One region of the Modestobacter sp. SYSU DS0290 genome, then DNA from elsewhere that is predicted to be linked to it. Evidence: predicted binding sites of a transcription regulator. Region 1 holds the regulator's gene; each other region holds the start of a gene.
The links. Region 1 encodes LexA, which represses DNA repair genes until DNA is damaged. Its sites were predicted from a motif close to TCGAACANNTGTTCGA; they were not measured.

Region 1 (5,564 bases):
CTCCTCGCCGGCGGGCTCCTGGAACGACTGGACCTGGCGGTCTCCGACCGGATCGGGTCCTGGGGCCTGCGCGACTCCGCCGCCTACTGGCCGGTGTGGGTGTTCACCCAGGCCGGTGGGCGGGTCACCATCCTGGTGGTGCTCGCCGGCCTGGTGGGCTGGCTGTTCTGGCGCCACCGGACGGCGGCCCCGCTGCTCCGCGTGCTGCTGGCGCTGGCCCTGCTCACCGCGGCGGTCTACGCCCTGAAGTGGGGTACCGGGCGTACCGCGCCGGCCTATCCCGGCTCCTACTTCCATCGCGGTGGGGAGAGCTTCCCGTCCGGGCACGTGGCCAACGCCGTGCTCATGTGGGGCGTGGCTCGCTGGCAGGTCGTCCAGTACGGCCTGCACGCCCGGCTGCAGCGCGCCGCCGGGGTGCTCAGCGTGCTGGGGCCGCTGGCCACGGGAGTGGCCATGGTGGCGCTGAACTTCCACTGGGTCACGGATGCAGTCGTGGGAGCTGCTCTCGGCATCGTCCTCTTGGGCGTGGTTCACGCACTGGACGCAGTCGTGGTGTCACGCTGGGTCCGTGCCAGAGCGGGCCGCCCGGCCGCGTAGCCGCGCCGTCCGCCACCGTCTGGCGGACCCGGCGCTGCTCGCCGTGCCCGCTGCGGTCGTGCTCGCGCTCCTGCCGGCCTCGGCAGCGCTGGCCGAGGAGACCGCGCCGAGCACCCGCTGCACCATCACCGACCCGCGGCTGCCCGAGATCTCCGGGCTGGCCAGCGCCGGGGAGACGCTGCTGGCGATGAACGACGGCGGTGACCGGGCCGAGGTGTACGTCCTCGACGCGTCCTGCGCTGTCGCCGAGCTGCGTGCGGGGGACGTCGACCCCTACGACCCCGAGGACCTCGCCCTGGCCGCGGACGGCACGCTGTGGCTGGCCGACACTGGGGACAACAACGCCGTCCGGGAGACCGTGGCGCTGATCGGGCTGCGGCCCGACGGCAGCACCACGCTGACCCGGCTGACCTATCCGGACGGGGCGCACGACGCGGAGGCGCTGCTGCTCGCCCCGGATGGCACGCCCTACCTGGTCACCAAGGAGGTGCTCGGCTCCTCGGGGGTGTACCGGCCCGATGCGCCCCTGGCCGACGGGGCCACGATTCCGATGACCCGGGTGGTGGGGCTCGGCCTCTCCCTGACCGGCACCCCCGGCGGACCGGTGGGCCGGGCGGGTCAGCTGCTGGTGACCGGGGGAGCGGTGTCGGCCGACGGGCAGCGGATCGCCCTGCGGACCTACACCGACGCCTACGTCTGGCCGCTGACCGGTTCGGACGTGGCCGGGGCACTGTCCGGCTCGCCGATCAGGATCGCGCTCCCGGAGTCGCCGCAGGGCGAGGCGATCACCTTCGCGGCGAACAACCGCGACCTGCTCGTCACCAGCGAGGGGCTGCCCGCTCCGGTGACCCTGGTCCCCCTGCCCGGTGATCCGGCCGCCGACGCCACGCCGACCGACGCCGCGCCCAGTGCCGAGCCGACGGGGGAGCTGGTGACCGCGGCCCGCGGGGTGCCGCCGGTGACGGCCGGCGTCATCGCGGCCGGCGTCGCGACGGTCGTGGTCTGGATCGCCGGGAAGCTGCGCCGCCGGCGGGAGTGACCCCGCCGGCGGCGGCCGGGGTCAGACCCGGCGCAGCACCGTCACGACCCGGCCGAGGACGGTCGCGTCGTCGCCGGGGATCGGCGCGTAGGCCGGGTTGTGCGGCATCAGCCACACGTGGCCGTCGCGTCGCTTGTAGGTCTTGACGGTCGCCTCGCCGTCGATCATCGCGGCGACGATCTCGCCGTTCTCGGCGTTGGGCTGCTGGCGGACCACGACCCAGTCGCCGTCGCAGATGGCGGCCTCGACCATCGAGTCACCGGTGACCTTGAGCATGAACAGCGTGCCCTCGCCGACCAGCTCGCGGGGCAGCGGGAAGACCTCCTCGACCGCCTGCTCAGCCAGCACCGGGCCACCCGCGGCGATGCGGCCGACCAGCGGCACGTAGGTGGGGGCCGGCGCCCCTGCCTCGTCGACGCCGGTGGCGGCGCCGGCGGCCGCGAGCGCCTCCACGGATGCGTCGGGTCCGGTCGCCGCGCCGTTCTCGCCGGGCAGCCGCACGTCCAGCGCACGCGGGCGGTTCGGGTCGCGGCGCAGCCAGCCCTTGCGCTGCAGCACCGACAGCTGGTGGGCCACGGAGGAGGCGGAGGAGAGGCCGACCGCCTCGCCGATCTCGCGGACCGAGGGTGGGTAGCCGCGGCGCTCGATGGAGTCGCGGATGACCTCCAGGACCCGGCGCTGGCGCTGCGTCAGTCCGTCACCGGCCTCGCCCCGGTCGGGGAACTCGCGGATCGCGGCACCGCCGGTGCCCGCGGTCGGCTCCGCTGCCTGCCCAGCCGTGCGCTTGCGTCGGCTGGACCCCTTGCGCTCGTCCGCCGTCCGGCCGTCGACCGCCATGTGTCCTCCTCGTCCGGCTGCGCGCGCAGCTGCCCGGTGGCGCCCCGCTCGGAGAGGTGGGGTGGGACGCCGTCGTGGTCTCACTGCGCACGGTAGCGGCTCGACCGCTGCTGTTCAAACAGGTGTTCGAACACGCGCCGTGTCGGAGCACTCCTGTCGGCGGGGTGCGGTAGACATCGCACAGACGTTCGAATCGAACAGACGTTCGAGAAGGTGCCCGAGCGGGCGCCCGATGTGAGGAGTGCACCGATGGTCCACGCCCAGTCCACCGCCACCACCACCGGCACCGTGCCGCCCACCTCGCCTCGCCCGTCGCTGCGCTTGGTGTCGGCGGGACCCGGGGTCGGCCGTGCCTCCGCCGCGGTGGCCGGGGCTCGCGTCGGGCGGCGCCCGGCGGTGCGGCCGAGCGGGCGGCCGGCGGCACGCTCCGGGGCTGCGGGTGCACGGCCGGTCCGGGGTGGGGGCTGGTATCCGGCCGGCCCCGTCGTGGCGCCCTCGTCGGGCGGGTGGCATGCGGAGCCGCCGTTGCGGCTCACCCGGTGGGGTCGGCGGGTGGTGGCGGCGGTGTCGGTGGCGATCGGCCTGGGGGTGGCCGCGGGCGCGGTCGCGGTCGTCGCTGCCGAGGAGCCCGCGCTGCAGCTCGCCGGCGCCGTCACCGTGGTCGTCCAGCCCGGCGACACGCTGTGGTCGATCGCCGGCGACGTGGCGCCGGACGAGGATCGGCGGGCGGTGGTCGACGCGATCCGCGACCGCAACGACCTCGACGACGTCGTCCTCCACCCGGGCCAGGTGATCGAGCTGCCCTGAACGGGCTGGCGGGTCAGGCGGGTGGCCGGTGCTGTGACTGGTGAGGGTGGGAGCGGCGGGCGGGGCGGCTGCGGAACACGACACGCGCAGCAGGGCTTGCACACCTGTAGGGGTGGCCGTACGGTTCCACCACAACATCTAGTGCTTACACGGATGTAAGTCGTCCACAGCCGTTCCACACGTTCTCCCCGGCCCATCCACCGGATGTCCCCGGAGCAGTCCACAGGAACGGTCCACGGGCCGGGTGGTCCACGGTGTCACAGCACCGCAGGGAACCCGGCCGCGACACCTCGGGAGGAGGTGGACCCGCAGTGCGCTGCCCCTTCTGCCACAACCCCGACAGCCGCGTCATCGACTCGCGCGAGACCGACGAGGGTGCGACCACCCGTCGGCGCCGTTCGTGCCCCGGTTGCGGACGGCGGTTCACCACCGTCGAGGAGGCCGTGCTCGCCGTGGTGAAGCGCAGCGGCGTGAGCGAGCCGTTCACCCGGGCCAAGGTGGTGGCCGGTGTGCGCCGCGCCTGCCAGGGGCGTCCGGTCGACGAGCACCAGCTGGCGCTGCTGGCGCAGCAGGTCGAGGACGCCGTCCGGGCGACCGGGTGCGCCGAGATCCCCAGCCACGAGGTGGGCCTGGCGATCCTGGGCCCGCTGCGCGACCTGGACGAGGTCGCCTACCTCCGGTTCGCCAGCGTCTACCGCAGCTTCAGCTCCGCCGCGGACTTCGAGAAGGAGATCGCCGAGCTGCGCGCCGCGGTGAACGCCCGCGCCGGCGGGGCGGCCACCGCGGGCGGCGGACCGCCGGGTGCGCCCGCCGGGTCCTGAGGACCGGGTCCCGCCGCCGGCCCACCGAAACCGTCACACCCCCCGACTACACAGGTCTCGACGAGGAGACCGCACCGCACCACCCGGCTCCGGCACCCGCCGGCTTCCCCAGCCGCTCCGCCAGCACCGCCGCTCAGCTCGACGCCAGAGCATGTACACCCAGGGAGCCCTCGCACGATGACCGAGACAGCCGACCGCCTCGCCACCACCCGGAACCGCCGCAGCCCGAAGGCGCCCACCCGGGGGAAGGGCCTGAAGGTCAAGCGCGTCTTCACCACCGCCGGTGTGCACCCCTACGACGAGGTCGTCTGGGAGCGCCGCGACGTCGTCATGACCAACTGGCGCGACGGCTCGATCAACTTCGAGCAGCGGGGCGTCGAGTTCCCGGCCGAGTGGAGCATCAACGCCACCAACATCGTCACCACGAAGTACTTCCGTGGTGCGGTCGGCAGCCCGCAGCGCGAGACCAGCCTCCGCCAGCTGATCGACCGGGTCGTGCTCACCTACGGTGCGGCCGGTCGCGAGCACGACTACTTCGCCTCCGAGGGCGACGCCGAGATCTTCGAGCACGAGCTCACCTGGATGCTGCTGCACCAGGTGTTCAGCTTCAACTCGCCCGTGTGGTTCAACGTCGGCACCGCCTCGCCGCAGCAGGTCAGCGCCTGCTTCATCCTCGCGGTCGACGACACGATGGACTCGATCCTGAACTGGTACCGGGAAGAGGGCCTGATCTTCAAGGGCGGCTCCGGCGCCGGCCTGAACCTCTCCCGCATCCGCTCGTCCAAGGAGCTGCTCTCCTCCGGTGGCACCGCCTCCGGCCCGGTCTCGTTCATGCGTGGTGCCGACGCCTCCGCGGGCACCATCAAGTCCGGTGGCGCCACCCGCCGCGCGGCGAAGATGGTCGTCCTCGACATCGACCACCCCGACATCGAGGAGTTCATCGAGACGAAGGCGCGCGAGGAGGACAAGATCCGCGCGCTGCGTGACGCCGGGTACGACATGGACCTGGGCGGCAAGGACATCACCAGCGTCCAGTACCAGAACGCCAACAACTCGGTCCGGGTCAACGACGAGTTCATGCGGGCGGTCGAGGAGGGCACCGAGTTCGGTCTGCGCGCCCGCTCCGACGGCTCGGTCATCGAGACCGTCGACGCCCGTGAGCTGTTCGGCAAGGTCACCAAGGCGGCCTGGGAGTGTGCCGACCCGGGCATCCAGTACGACGACACGATCAACGACTGGCACACCAACCCCGAGACCGGGCGGATCAACGCGTCCAACCCCTGCTCGGAGTACATGAGCCTGGACAACAGCTCGTGCAACCTGGCGTCGCTGAACCTCATGAAGTTCCTCAAGGACGACGGCACGTTCGACTCGAAGAACTTCGTCAAGGCCGTCGAGCTGATCATCACCGCGATGGACATCTCGATCTGCTTCGCCGACTTCCCGACCGACCCGATCGGTGA
Region 2 (5,564 bases), on a different contig from region 1:
CCCAGCTCGCCGTCGTCGACGCGGTGGTCGAGCAGCTGGCCGCCGGCCTGCCCGACGACGCCGTCCTGCTGGTCACCGCCGACCACGGCATGGTCGACGTCCCCAACGACACCCGGCTGGACGTCACCGAGGAGCCCGCGCTCACCGACGGCGTCCGGCTGCTCACCGGCGAGCCGCGGGCCCGCTACGTGCACACCGAGCCCGGCGCCGCCGGCGACGTGCTGGCCACCTGGCGGGAGCTGCTCGGCGAGCGCGCCTGGGTGGCCGGCCGGGACGAGGCCGTCGCCGCCGGGGTGTTCGGCCCGGTCGACCCCGCGGTCGCCGAGCGGATCGGCGACGTGGTGGTCCTCGCCCGGGGCACCTGGTCGTTCCCCGCCGGGGCCACCGAGCCCCCGCACGCCGCGCTGCTGGCCGCCTACCACGGCTCGCTCACCTCGGCGGAGCTGGCGATCCCGCTGCTGGCCGCCCGCGGGCGCGCGCTGCGCTGAGGGTCAGGCCGTCGGCGCGGGCGCCCGCAACGACAGCGACAACGGGTGCCAGGTGCGCCAGTGCACCGGACGCAGTGCGGCGCAGGTGGTCAGCGCGGCCACCTCCGAGCGGCGGCTCTCGATCGTGACCAGCACCTCCCCGTCCGGCGCGGTGAGGGTCACCGCCCAGCGCTCGACCCCGTCGGCGGGGGAGGGCAGGCGGCTCGAGCGCACCGGCGGCAGGTCGTGCACGCCGAGCAGACCCAGTTCCGCCCGGGCGTGCTGCTGGGCGGCCTGCACCGGTGGCGCCCAGCCCGACCGGCCGCGCAGCCACGGCAGCGCCACCTCACTGCGGGCGTGGGCGGCCACCAGCTCCGCGCCGTCGGTGGGCACCTGCCCGTAGACGTGCCCGGTGGGCAGCACCAGCACGTTCGCGGCGAACCGGTCCCCGCCGAGGTGGCTGGTCTCCCACACCTCCGCCGCCCCCGCGGCGGTCAGGCCCTGGGTGAGCGGCCGGCCCCGCACGGCGCAGCACGCGTCGTGCGCGCCGTGGGTGCACACCAGGTACGTGGGGACGTCGGTCGGCTTCCCGACCGAGCCGTCCCACGGCACCTCCAGCAGCTCGGCGTCGGACTCCCGGGTCGCCCAGCGAACGATCTCCACCCCGGGGGTGGTGTCGGCCAGCGCCCACCGGCGGCCGGTGTCCGCCAGCCGCCCGCCGGGCCGGCGCACCAGCTGCACCCGGACGCCGGCCTCCCGCGCCCGTGCCGCCAGCTGCGGGGCCACCGCCCGGTCGAACCGGGACTCCAGCAGGGCGTCGCGCCCCCAGGGCCCGGGCTGCTCCACCAGCAGCCAGCGCCGGGCCGGCGGCGCGGTCGCCGTCGGGGCGTCGCCACGCAGCAGCGCCTGCACCGAGCAGCGGGCGTCGTCGAGCCGGCCGGCCGGCCGGGGGGCGGGGTGCCGGGGAGTGGGGGGCTCCTCACCCACCGACGACGCCATGGCCCCCATCGTGCCCGCCGGTGCGCACGGGTGCTCCGGCCCGGGCGTCGGGGACAACCGCGATCGACTCGGTCACCAGCCGGCGGGCCAGGGTGAGCTGGTCGGCGGCGTCCAGCCCGGGCAGGTCGCCGACCTTGAGCTCGCCGGCGCCCAGCAGCGCGGCCAGTGCGGGGTGGGTGGACGCCGGCAGGTCGTGGGTGCGCCGGCCGGCGACCAGCGCCACCCGGTCGCCCACCGGCTCGCGCAGCTGGACGCGCAGCAGGGGGCGCACCCGCAGCACCGTGTCGGCGTCCAGCGCGGCCACGGCGGCCGACTGGGCCAGCGGTGCCACCGGCGCCGGGCGCACCTGCGCCCAGGTGCGGGCGCGCAGGGAGTCGGCGACGGCGGCCGGGTCGACGGAGTCCAGCCAGCGGTGCAGTCCGGCCAGCACCGCGGCGACGTCGTCGGCGGTGGCGTCGGGGTCGGCCAGGTCGACGCCCAGCGGCAGCGAGCCGCGCAGCTGCGGGTCGTCGGCGGCCAGGGTGCGCACCAGGTCCAGTGCCGACTCGACCGCGCCCCAACGGGTCACCGAGTGGATCCCGACGGTCAGGTGGGCGCTGATCTCACCGAGCGCGACCGCGGAGTGGATGTAGCCGCGCGGCAGGTAGAGGGCGTCGCCGGGGCGCAGCACGGTGTCGATCACCGGCGGGCGCTCGGCAGCGGCGGCCACCTCGGCGGCCCGGTCGGTCCAGGGGTGGGTGCGCAGCGGGTCGGGGAGCACCGGCTCGTGGATCGTCCAGTGCTTCTCCCCGGCGACCTGCAGCACGAAGACGTCGTGCACGTCGTAGTGCGGGGAGAACCCGCGCGAGGACGGCGGGGTGACGTAGGCGTTGACCTGCGTGGGGTGGCCGAGGTCGGCGGCGAGCTGGCCGGCGAAGTCGATCAGCGGCGGCCAGAGGCGGTGCAGGCCCTGCAGCACGACGGTGGAGCCGTCGGCGAACAGCCGGAGCACCGCGTCGGAGGAGACCTGGTCGGCCACCTCGGCGCCGGCGCCCTGCGGGCTGGTGAAGCGCTTGGCGTCGACGACCGCGCCGTCCTTGGCGATCCGCAGGAAGGGGGTGCGCAGGCCGCGGGTGCTCAGCAGCTCGTCGACCGCCTCGAGGCTGAGCAGGTCGGTGAAGGTGCCGCCGAGCTCGGCGGCGGTGGACAGCAGGGGGCGGCGGGACCAGTGCCCGGCGGCGAACTCCTCGGGGTCGACCGCGATGCACCGGCGCAGCGCGGGACGGGCGCCGCCCTCCCGGGGAGAGGACGGCGCCCGGTCCTGCAGCTCAGGGTCGGGCACGGTCAGGCCGAGCCGTCCGCGCCGCCGTCGTGCACGCCCGCGGCGCCGCCGTCCGCGGCACCCGAGTCGGCCGGGCCCTCGGCGCCGCTGTCGGCGCCACCGTCCGCGCCGCCGTCCGCGCCACCGTCGGCACCGCCGTCCGCGCCGCCGTCCGCGCCGCCGTCCGCGCCGCCGTCCGCGCCGCCGTCCGCGCCGCCGTCCGCGCCGCCGTCCGCGCCACCGTCGTGCTGGCCGGGCGTGCCCTCACCGGCACCGGAGTCGGCCGGGCCCTCGGTGCTGGTCATGTCCTCGTCGTCGAGCGCCATGGCTCCTCCGATCGTCGAGTCGGGGCCACCGGTCGGCGGGCCCGGGGCAGTTCTACCGCGATGATCGACTCGCCACACCTCCGAGCGGCGGGCCCACCGGACGGCGACCGGTTACGCTCGCCGGCATCGAACACCTGTTCGACGGTCGCGGGGAAGGCGGCCGCCGGGCAGGCCACGGGGTGTGCGCAACGGAGGTGTCAGGGGTGTCCGATCGGGCTGCCGGCTGCACGGTGCTGCACGTCGACATGGACGCCTTCTTCGCCAGCGTGGAGGTCCGCCGGCACCCCGAGCTGGCCGGCACCCCGGTGATCGTCGGCGGCGCCGGCAACCGCGGCGTGGTCACCTCGGCCACCTACGAGGCGAGGGCCTACGGGGTGCACAGTGCGATGCCGACGTCCCGGGCGCTCCGGCTGTGCCCGACCGCCACCGTGCTGCCCGGCGACCTGGCGCTCTACGCCGAGGTCTCCCGCTCGGTGATGGCGCTGTTCCGGTCCATCACGCCGCTGGTCGAGCCGCTGAGCCTGGACGAGGCGTTCCTGGACGTCTCCGGCGCCGGTCGGCGGCTGGGCGACCCGGTCGCGATCGGGGAGCTCCTGCGCGCCCGGGTGTTCGACGAGCAGGGCATCACCTGCTCGGTGGGGGTGGCCGGCAGCAAGTTCGTCGCCAAGCTCGCCTCCACCCGGTCCAAGCCGGACGGGCTGCTGGTGGTCCGCCCGGCCGAGGTCATGGAGTTCCTGCACCCGCTGCCGGTCGGGGCGCTGTGGGGTGTCGGCGCCAAGACCGAGGAGGTGCTGCTGCGGCTGGGGCTCAAGACGGTGGGCGACCTGGCGCACGTGCCGGCGCGCACCCTGCAGCGGGCCGTGGGCCAGGCGGCCGGGGCGCACCTGCACGAGCTGGCGTGGGGCCGGGACCCCCGGCCGGTGGTGCCCGACGAGCCCGACCGGTCCACCGGGGCGGAGGAGACCTTCGGCACCGACGTGGACGACCCCGCGGTCGTCCATCGGGAGCTGCTGCACCTGGCAGAGCGCACGGCGGGACGGCTGCGCTCGGCCGGCCACCTGACCCGCACGGTCACCCTCAAGGTGCGCTTCGCCGACTTCACCACGATCACCCGGTCGCGCACGCTGGACGTGCCCACCGACGTGGGGCAGGAGCTCTACGACACCGCCCGGGCGTTGTTCGACGGGCTGGGGCTGGACCGGGCCCGGATCCGGTTGGTGGGCGTGCGGGCCGAACGGCTGGTGGCGGCCGACGCCACGGCCCGGCAGCTGGAGCTGGGCGCCCGCGAGCACGGCCGGCGGGACGCCGAGCTGGCCGCCGACCGGGCCGCCCGGCGTTTCGGGGCCGGCGTCGTCCGCCCGGCGACCCTGCTCGGCCGCACGCGGGTGCCCGGTGAGCGGCCGGCGCTCGGGGAGGGTGCGCGGCGCTCGCCCGGAGCCGCCCGTTGACCTGTCGCGAGAGGTGCCGGGAGGCAGATCACCGCTCTCCCGGGTGTGTCGGGAGCCGCTCGCCTTTCGCACCCCGCGAACGGCTCGTATCCTCGGAGCCACCACGGGCGGACTGTCGTCAGTGGGTTGTGTACTGCGCACCTGGAGGTCGACGTGCCGCTCTCCGAGCACGAGCAGCGTCTGCTGGAGCAGATCGAGCGCGCCCTCGTCGACGACGATCCGAAGTTCGCCTCGACCGTCCGCACCGGTGACCGCCGGCAGAAGGCCCGCCGCAAGGTCCAGCTGGGCGCGCTGCTGGTCGTCGTCGGTCTGGCCGTCATGGTCAGCGGCGTGGCCCTGCCCAACGTCGTCGTCGGCGTGCTGGGCTCCCTGATCGCCTTCGGCGGAGCCGCCCTCGGCGCGCTGAACTACAAGGGCGCCACCGGCGCCGTCGAGGCCGGTCCGGCCGCGACCGGACCGGGAGGTGCCACGGCCGCCCGCGGCAAGGTCGGCAAGAGCAAGGCCGGCCGCCAGCCGCTGAAGAACCGTCTCGAGGAGCGCTTCCGCCGGCGCTACGACCAGTAGCCCGGCCCGACCTCACCGCACAGCCGCCGTCCCGCCGGGACGGCGGCTGTGCCGATTCCGGCGCCGGTCACCCCACGGCCGGCGGCACGGTGTCGGACGGGACGGTGTCGGACGGGACGGTGTCGAACAGCGCGCTGACCGACTCGCCGTCGTGGATGCGCTGCACCGCCTGGGCCAGCGCCGGGGCGACCGACAGCACGGTCAGCTTCTCCGACGCCCCGGCCGGCACCGGCACCGTGTTGGTGCAGACGATCTCCCGCACGTCCGGCTGGGCGCCGATCCGGTCCAGCGCACCGGCGGCGAACAGCCCGTGGGTGCAGGCCACCCGGATCGACCGGGCGCCGGCGTCCCGCAGCCGGTCGATGAGCTCCAGCACGGTGCTGCCCTTGGCGATCTCGTCGTCCAGGACGATCACGTCGCGGCCGGCGACGTCCCCGATCACCGCGCTGATGCTCACCCG
Region 3 (5,564 bases), on a different contig from region 1:
CGCTGGTGCAGGTCGGCGGCGACGCGGTGCCGGACTGGGCCGCCGACTACGACGCGGCCCTGGCCGCGGCCGAGCCGGCGCCGCGGCGGCAGCGCGGCAACGACCACTGGCTGATGTACACCGGCGGCACCACCGGGCGCCCCAAGGGCGTGCTCTCCCGGCACTCGGGGCTGTACAACACCGTCTGCGCCAACGGGTTCCTGCTGCTGGGGGAGCCCTTTCCGCAGACCCTCGACGAGCTGCGGGCGACCCTCGGGCGGCTGGGGCTCGACCGCGACGCGATGGTCTGCCTGCCGGCGCCGCCGCTGATGCACGCCACCGGCATGTACACGACCTTCGGCGCCCTGCTGGCCGGTGGCCGGGTGGTCTACCTGGCCTCGCGGTCCTACGACCCCGACGAGCTGGCTGCCACCGTCGAGCGGGAGCGGGTGGACACCGTCTCCATCGTCGGGGACGTCTTCGCCCGGCCGCTGGCCGAGGCGCTGGACCGGGCCGAGGCCGAGGGGCGCCCCTACGACCTGTCCAGCCTGCGCCGGATCATCAGCGTCGGGGTCACCTGGAGCGCCGACGTCAAGGAGCGCCTGCTGCACCACGCGGACATCGTGTGCCGGGACCTGGTCGCCTCCTCCGAGGGTGGCCCGTACGCGGTCATCGAGACCCGGCGGGGGGAGGCGACCGAGACCGCCCGCTTCCGGCTGGTCCCGGGGGCGCGGATCATCGACGAGCAGGGGCGGGACGTCGAGCCCGGCTCCGGCGAGGTCGGCATGCTCGCCGCCCCCGTCGACGAGCACATCCGCTACCAGGGCGACGACGCCGCGACCGCGGCCACCTTCCGCGAGATCGGCGGGCGGCGCTGGGTGGTCCCCGGCGACATGGCCAGCCTGGACGCCGACGGCACCGTGGTCTTCCACGGCCGCGGCAGCCGGGTGATCAACACCGGCGGCGAGAAGGTGTTCGCCGAGGAGGTCGAGCAGCTGCTGCTCACCCACCCGGCGGTCCGCGACGCCATGGTCGTCGGCGCACCCGATGCGCGCTGGGGGTCCCGGATCGTCGCCGTCGTCGCGCTGCACCCGGGCGCCGAGCTCACCGAGGCCGAGGCGCGCGACTACGTCGGCGAGCGGCTGGCCGACCACAAGCGGCCGCGCGAGCTCGTCGTCGTCGACGAGTTGCGGCGCAGCCCGTCGGGCAAGGCAGACCTGCGGTGGGCCAGCTCGGTCGCCACCGGCACGGACACGCCCACCCCCTGAACCACCCCCGATCCCGAGGAGAGCCCCATGAGCAACCCCATCACCGTCGACGGCATCGAGGGCGTCAAGAGCCTGGCCGGCAAGGACCTGGGCGTCAGCGACTGGGTGGAGATCACCCAGGAGATGGTCAACACCTTCGCCGACGCCACCGGTGACCACCAGTGGATCCACGTCGACCCGGAGCGCGCGAAGAAGGAGAGCCCGTTCGGCGGGCCCATCGCGCACGGCTACCTGACCCTGTCGCTCACCCCGCAGTTCCTGCCCCAGCTGATGAACATCACCGGCTTCTCGATGGGCGTGAACTACGGCACCGAGAAGGTGCGCTTCCCCTCACCGGTCCCGGTGGGCAGCAAGCTGCGTGCCCGCGCCGTCGTCGACCAGGTCACTGACGTCCCGGGTGGGGTGCAGATGCAGACCACGCTGACCTTCGAGGTCGAGGGCGGCACCAAGCCGGCCTGCGTCGCGACGATCGTCGTCCGCCAGTACGTCTGAGCGCGGAGGCCGCGCCGGCCACCGGCGCGGCCCCGACCCCCCGTCCGTCCCCCACCGCCCCGGGAGGCTCGCCCCGTCCGGGGGCGTCCGCAGATCGCCGCGAACCGGACGCCGGCGACGTGTCGGGCTGGCCGCGCCCTGCGGTTGCCCGCCGAGCTCTCCCGGCCGTGACCGCCGGCGTCAGTGCAGCAGGCCGCCGCCGTCGCAGACGATGGTCTGCCCGGTGATCATCCGGGCGTCGGGGCCGGCGAGGAACGAGACGAGGCCGGCGAGGTCGTCGGGCTGCACCCGGCGGCGGATCGCCTGCTGGGCCATGGTCCGGTCGAAGTCGTCCTCGGAGTTGTACTGCTCGGTGCCCGGAGTGGCGACCTGTCCGGGCATCACGGCGTTGACGGTGACGCCGTGCTCGCCGAGCTCCCGGGCGAGCACCCGGGTCATCCCGAGCACGGCGCCCTTGCTGGCGACGTAGGCCAGCTGCCCGGGGCCGCCGGTGAAGAACGTGCGGGAGGCGACGTTGACCACGCACCCACGCTCGCCGGCCACCAGCCACGGGTGGGCGGCCTGGGTGGCCAGCGCGTAGCCGACCGCGTTCACGGTCAGGAAGCGCAGCAGCTCCTCCTTCGAGCTCTCCGTGTACGGACGTCGCGGGGAGATCAGCCCGGCGTTGTTGACCAGCACGTCGATGCCCCCGTGCGCCCCGGCGATCGCGGACATCGCCGCCTCGAGCTGGTCGGGCTCGGTGACGTCGCACTCGGTCCAGGCAGCGGCCAGGTCGGGATCGTCCGGCGCGACCACGTCGAGCACCGCCACCGCATGGCCGTCGGCGCGCAGCCGGGTCGCGATCGCCGCGCCCAGCCCGCGGGCGCCACCGGTCACCACTGCTGTCGTCGTCCCTGCTCCCATGCCCTCGGACGCTACCGGCGACGGGTCGGCGACGGGTCTGCGAGCCCGTCCAGCAGACAACGTGATTACCGCCTTGACCTGCGGATTCGCCTCGCGCAGCCGAGCGATCGACGGTAGACTTCGTACACACGTTCGAACACGTCGGGAGGTGGCCGTGAGCGAGTTGCAGTCGGCTCTCGACGCGCTCGCGGCCGATGACCTGCACGCGTTCGGCGACGGCGAGCTGCTGGACCGGGTGGGCGAGCTGGTGCGGCTGCAGAACCGGGCGGCCGCTGAGCTGGCGCGCACGGTGCGTTCCTGTGAGCTGGCGCAGGCGGCCGAGCGCGACGGGCTGGCGTCGATGCGGTCGTGGCTGATCGGGCATCAGCAGTTGTCGGCTGCTGAGGCCGGCCGGGTGGTGCGGGCCGGGCGGGCGCTGAAGCACTTCCCGGCGATGGCAGAGGGGTTCGCGGACGGGTCGATCACCGCCGCCCAGGTCGATGTCGTGGCGTCTGCGGTGGGGGAGTCGGAGCGGGCGCGGGCGGCCGAGCAGGGGATCGACCTGGCCGCCTTCGACGCGGCATGGGCGGGCGTCGCGCGGGAGGCGCCGCATGCCTCGCTCGGGGTCGCGGTGCGAGCCTTCGAGGACGCACTCGACCCGGACGGCCCCGAGCCGGACCCCACCGAGGGCCGGCGGCTGACCATCGCCAAGCACGCCGACGGGAGCGTCACCGGCCGGTTCGACCTCGACGCCGTGGGTGGGGAGAAGGTTCAGGCGGCGATCGAGTCGATCGTGCAGGCCGACCGCCCGAAGGGCGACGAGCGAACCCGGGCGCAGCAGAACGCCGACGCGCTGGTGCAGTTGTGTGACAACCAGCTGGCGTCGGGGAACCTGCCGACGTTGCGGACGGTGAAGCCGCACGTGGCCGTGGGCATCGACCTCGACGACCTGGTCGATCCGGCCAGCGGCACGGGTGCGGCGGAGCTGGGCTTCGGGGCGACGATCTCCGCCGCCCGGGCCCGCTACCTGGCCTGCGACGGCAGCATCTCCCGCATCGTGATGGGCCCCGACGGTGTCCCGCTGGACCTGGGCCGGGACCACCGGGTGGTCACCCCCGGCCTGCGCAAGGCCGTCGAACGGCGTGACCGGGGCTGCGTGTTCACCGGGTGCGGTGCCCCGACCTGGTGGTGCGACGTGCACCACCTGATCCACTGGATCCACGGCGGTGAGACGTCGTTGAGCAACTCGGCGTTGCTGTGCGAACGCCACCACACGAAGGTGCATCACGGATTCCGGGTCGAACGACAACCCGACGGCCGATGGCGCACCTGGCGCCCGGACGGCACCGAGATCCTGGTCGGCTCCCTGCTCACCTGAAACGCCGCGTCGGCGGTCGGCATCCCGGTTACGGCCGTGTTCACCTTCTTCCCGGGACTCCTGAGCGGACGGATGTCTCCTCCACGCCCACGCGACGAGGCTGTCGACGGTGGGATGCTCGGTCGCGTGCCCGAGCCTGCTGAGCTGCGGCGGCGGGTCCTCGCCGCCTGGACCGACTCCCCGGCCCGCTTCCGGGAGGACGCCAACGCCGAGGAGGACCTGGTCCGCGGCGGCTACCGGGACCGCCTGCTCATGGAGCTCGCACAGAACGCCGCCGACGCCGCGGCTCGGGCCGGCGTCCCCGGCCGCCTGCGACTGACCCTCGCCGACGACGTGCTCACCGCCGCGAACACCGGCGCCCCGCTGGACGACGCCGGCGTCCAGGCGCTGGTCAGCCTCCGGGCCTCGGCCAAGCGGGACGGCGCGGGCGTGGGCCGCTTCGGCGTCGGGTTCGCCGCGGTGCTGGCCGTCAGCGACGAACCCGCCGTCCTCTCCACCGACCGCTCGGTGCGGTTCAGCGCCGCCGCCACCCGGGAGGCCGTGGCCGCCGTCCCCGCGCTCGCCGCCGAGCTGGACCGCCGCAACGGCGCCGTCCCGGTGCTCCGGCTGCCGTTCGACGCGTCGGGCGCGGTGCCCGACGGCTTCGCCACCACCGTCGTCCTGCCGCTGCGCCCGGAAGCCGGCGACGTCGTCCGCGCCGCGCTGCACGGGCTCGACCCCACGCTGCTGCTCGGCTTGCCCGCGCTCGCCGAGGTCGAGGTGGTGCTCGACGGCGCCGCCCGCACCCTCACCCGCACCGGCGACGCCGGCCGGGTCGTCCTCACCGACGGCCCGGCCCGGACCTCCTGGGCGGTGGTCACCCGCTCCGGGGAGCTGCCCGCGGACCTGTTCGCCGACCGCCCGGTGGAGGAACGTGACCGCCGCGGCTACAGCGTCACCTGCGCCGTCCCGCTGGACGACGACGGCGCCCCCGCCCCGCTGCCCGGCCGCCAGGTGCTGCACGCGCCCACCCCCAGCGACGAGCCGCTGTCGCTGCCCGCCCGGCTGATCGCGCCGTTCCCCCTCGACCCCGACCGTCGGCACGTTGCCCCCGGGCCGCTCACCGACGCCCTGGTCGCGGTGCTCGCGGACGCCTACACCAACCTGATCAGCGAGCTCCCCACCGAACCGGTGCTGCTGCACCTGTTGCCCAAGGCGTCGCTGGCCGCCACCGAGCTGGACGCCGCCCTCTGCCGGGCGGTGCTCGACCGGCTCATCCACACCGCTTGGCTGCCGGCCGCCGACCCCGAAGAGCCACCGCTGCGTCCGGACCGGGCCGTCGTGCTGGACGACGCCACGCCCGAGCTGGTCGCGGCGCTGGCCGGCGTGCTGCCCGGCCTCCTCCCGGCCGGCTGGTCCCGGCGGCCCGACGGGCCGGTGCTCGCCGCGCTGGGCGTGCACCGCGCCGGCCTGGCCGAGGTGGTCGAGGCGGTCCGTGGGGTGCAGCGGCCGGGGGAGTGGTGGGCCGCCCTCTACACCGCGCTCGCCGACGCCGACCGGGAGGAGCTCGCCGCGCTGCCGGTCCC

Region 2: the regulator LexA is predicted to act here: its motif matches at 3,219-3,234, upstream of dinB (DNA polymerase IV).
Region 3: the regulator LexA is predicted to act here: its motif matches at 2,763-2,778, upstream of ACI795_RS18240 (DUF222 domain-containing protein).

What each region holds. Positions count from the first base shown of each region.
Region 1 covers NZ_JBJHAI010000025.1:34,280-39,843, forward strand. The annotation lists gene ACI795_RS17290 (phosphatase PAP2 family protein) at 1-597, shown strand, start outside; gene ACI795_RS17295 (hypothetical protein) at 569-1,636, shown strand; gene lexA (transcriptional repressor LexA) at 1,658-2,473, opposite strand; gene ACI795_RS17305 (LysM peptidoglycan-binding domain-containing protein) at 2,999-3,280, shown strand; gene nrdR (transcriptional regulator NrdR) at 3,592-4,101, shown strand; gene ACI795_RS17315 (vitamin B12-dependent ribonucleotide reductase) at 4,279-5,564, shown strand, end outside.
Region 2 covers NZ_JBJHAI010000004.1:22,114-27,677, reverse strand. The annotation lists gene ACI795_RS05625 (alkaline phosphatase family protein) at 1-488, shown strand, start outside; gene ACI795_RS05620 (sucrase ferredoxin) at 492-1,466, opposite strand; gene ACI795_RS05615 (cupin domain-containing protein) at 1,447-2,787, opposite strand; gene ACI795_RS05610 (BatC protein) at 2,790-3,092, opposite strand; gene dinB (DNA polymerase IV) at 3,296-4,540, shown strand; gene ACI795_RS05600 (DUF3040 domain-containing protein) at 4,667-5,104, shown strand; gene ACI795_RS05595 (ribose-phosphate diphosphokinase) at 5,172-5,564, opposite strand, start outside.
Region 3 covers NZ_JBJHAI010000030.1:6,358-11,921, forward strand. The annotation lists gene ACI795_RS18225 (AMP-binding protein) at 1-1,247, shown strand, start outside; gene ACI795_RS18230 (MaoC family dehydratase) at 1,275-1,739, shown strand; gene ACI795_RS18235 (SDR family NAD(P)-dependent oxidoreductase) at 1,920-2,642, opposite strand; gene ACI795_RS18240 (DUF222 domain-containing protein) at 2,797-3,999, shown strand; gene ACI795_RS18245 (sacsin N-terminal ATP-binding-like domain-containing protein) at 4,126-5,564, shown strand, end outside.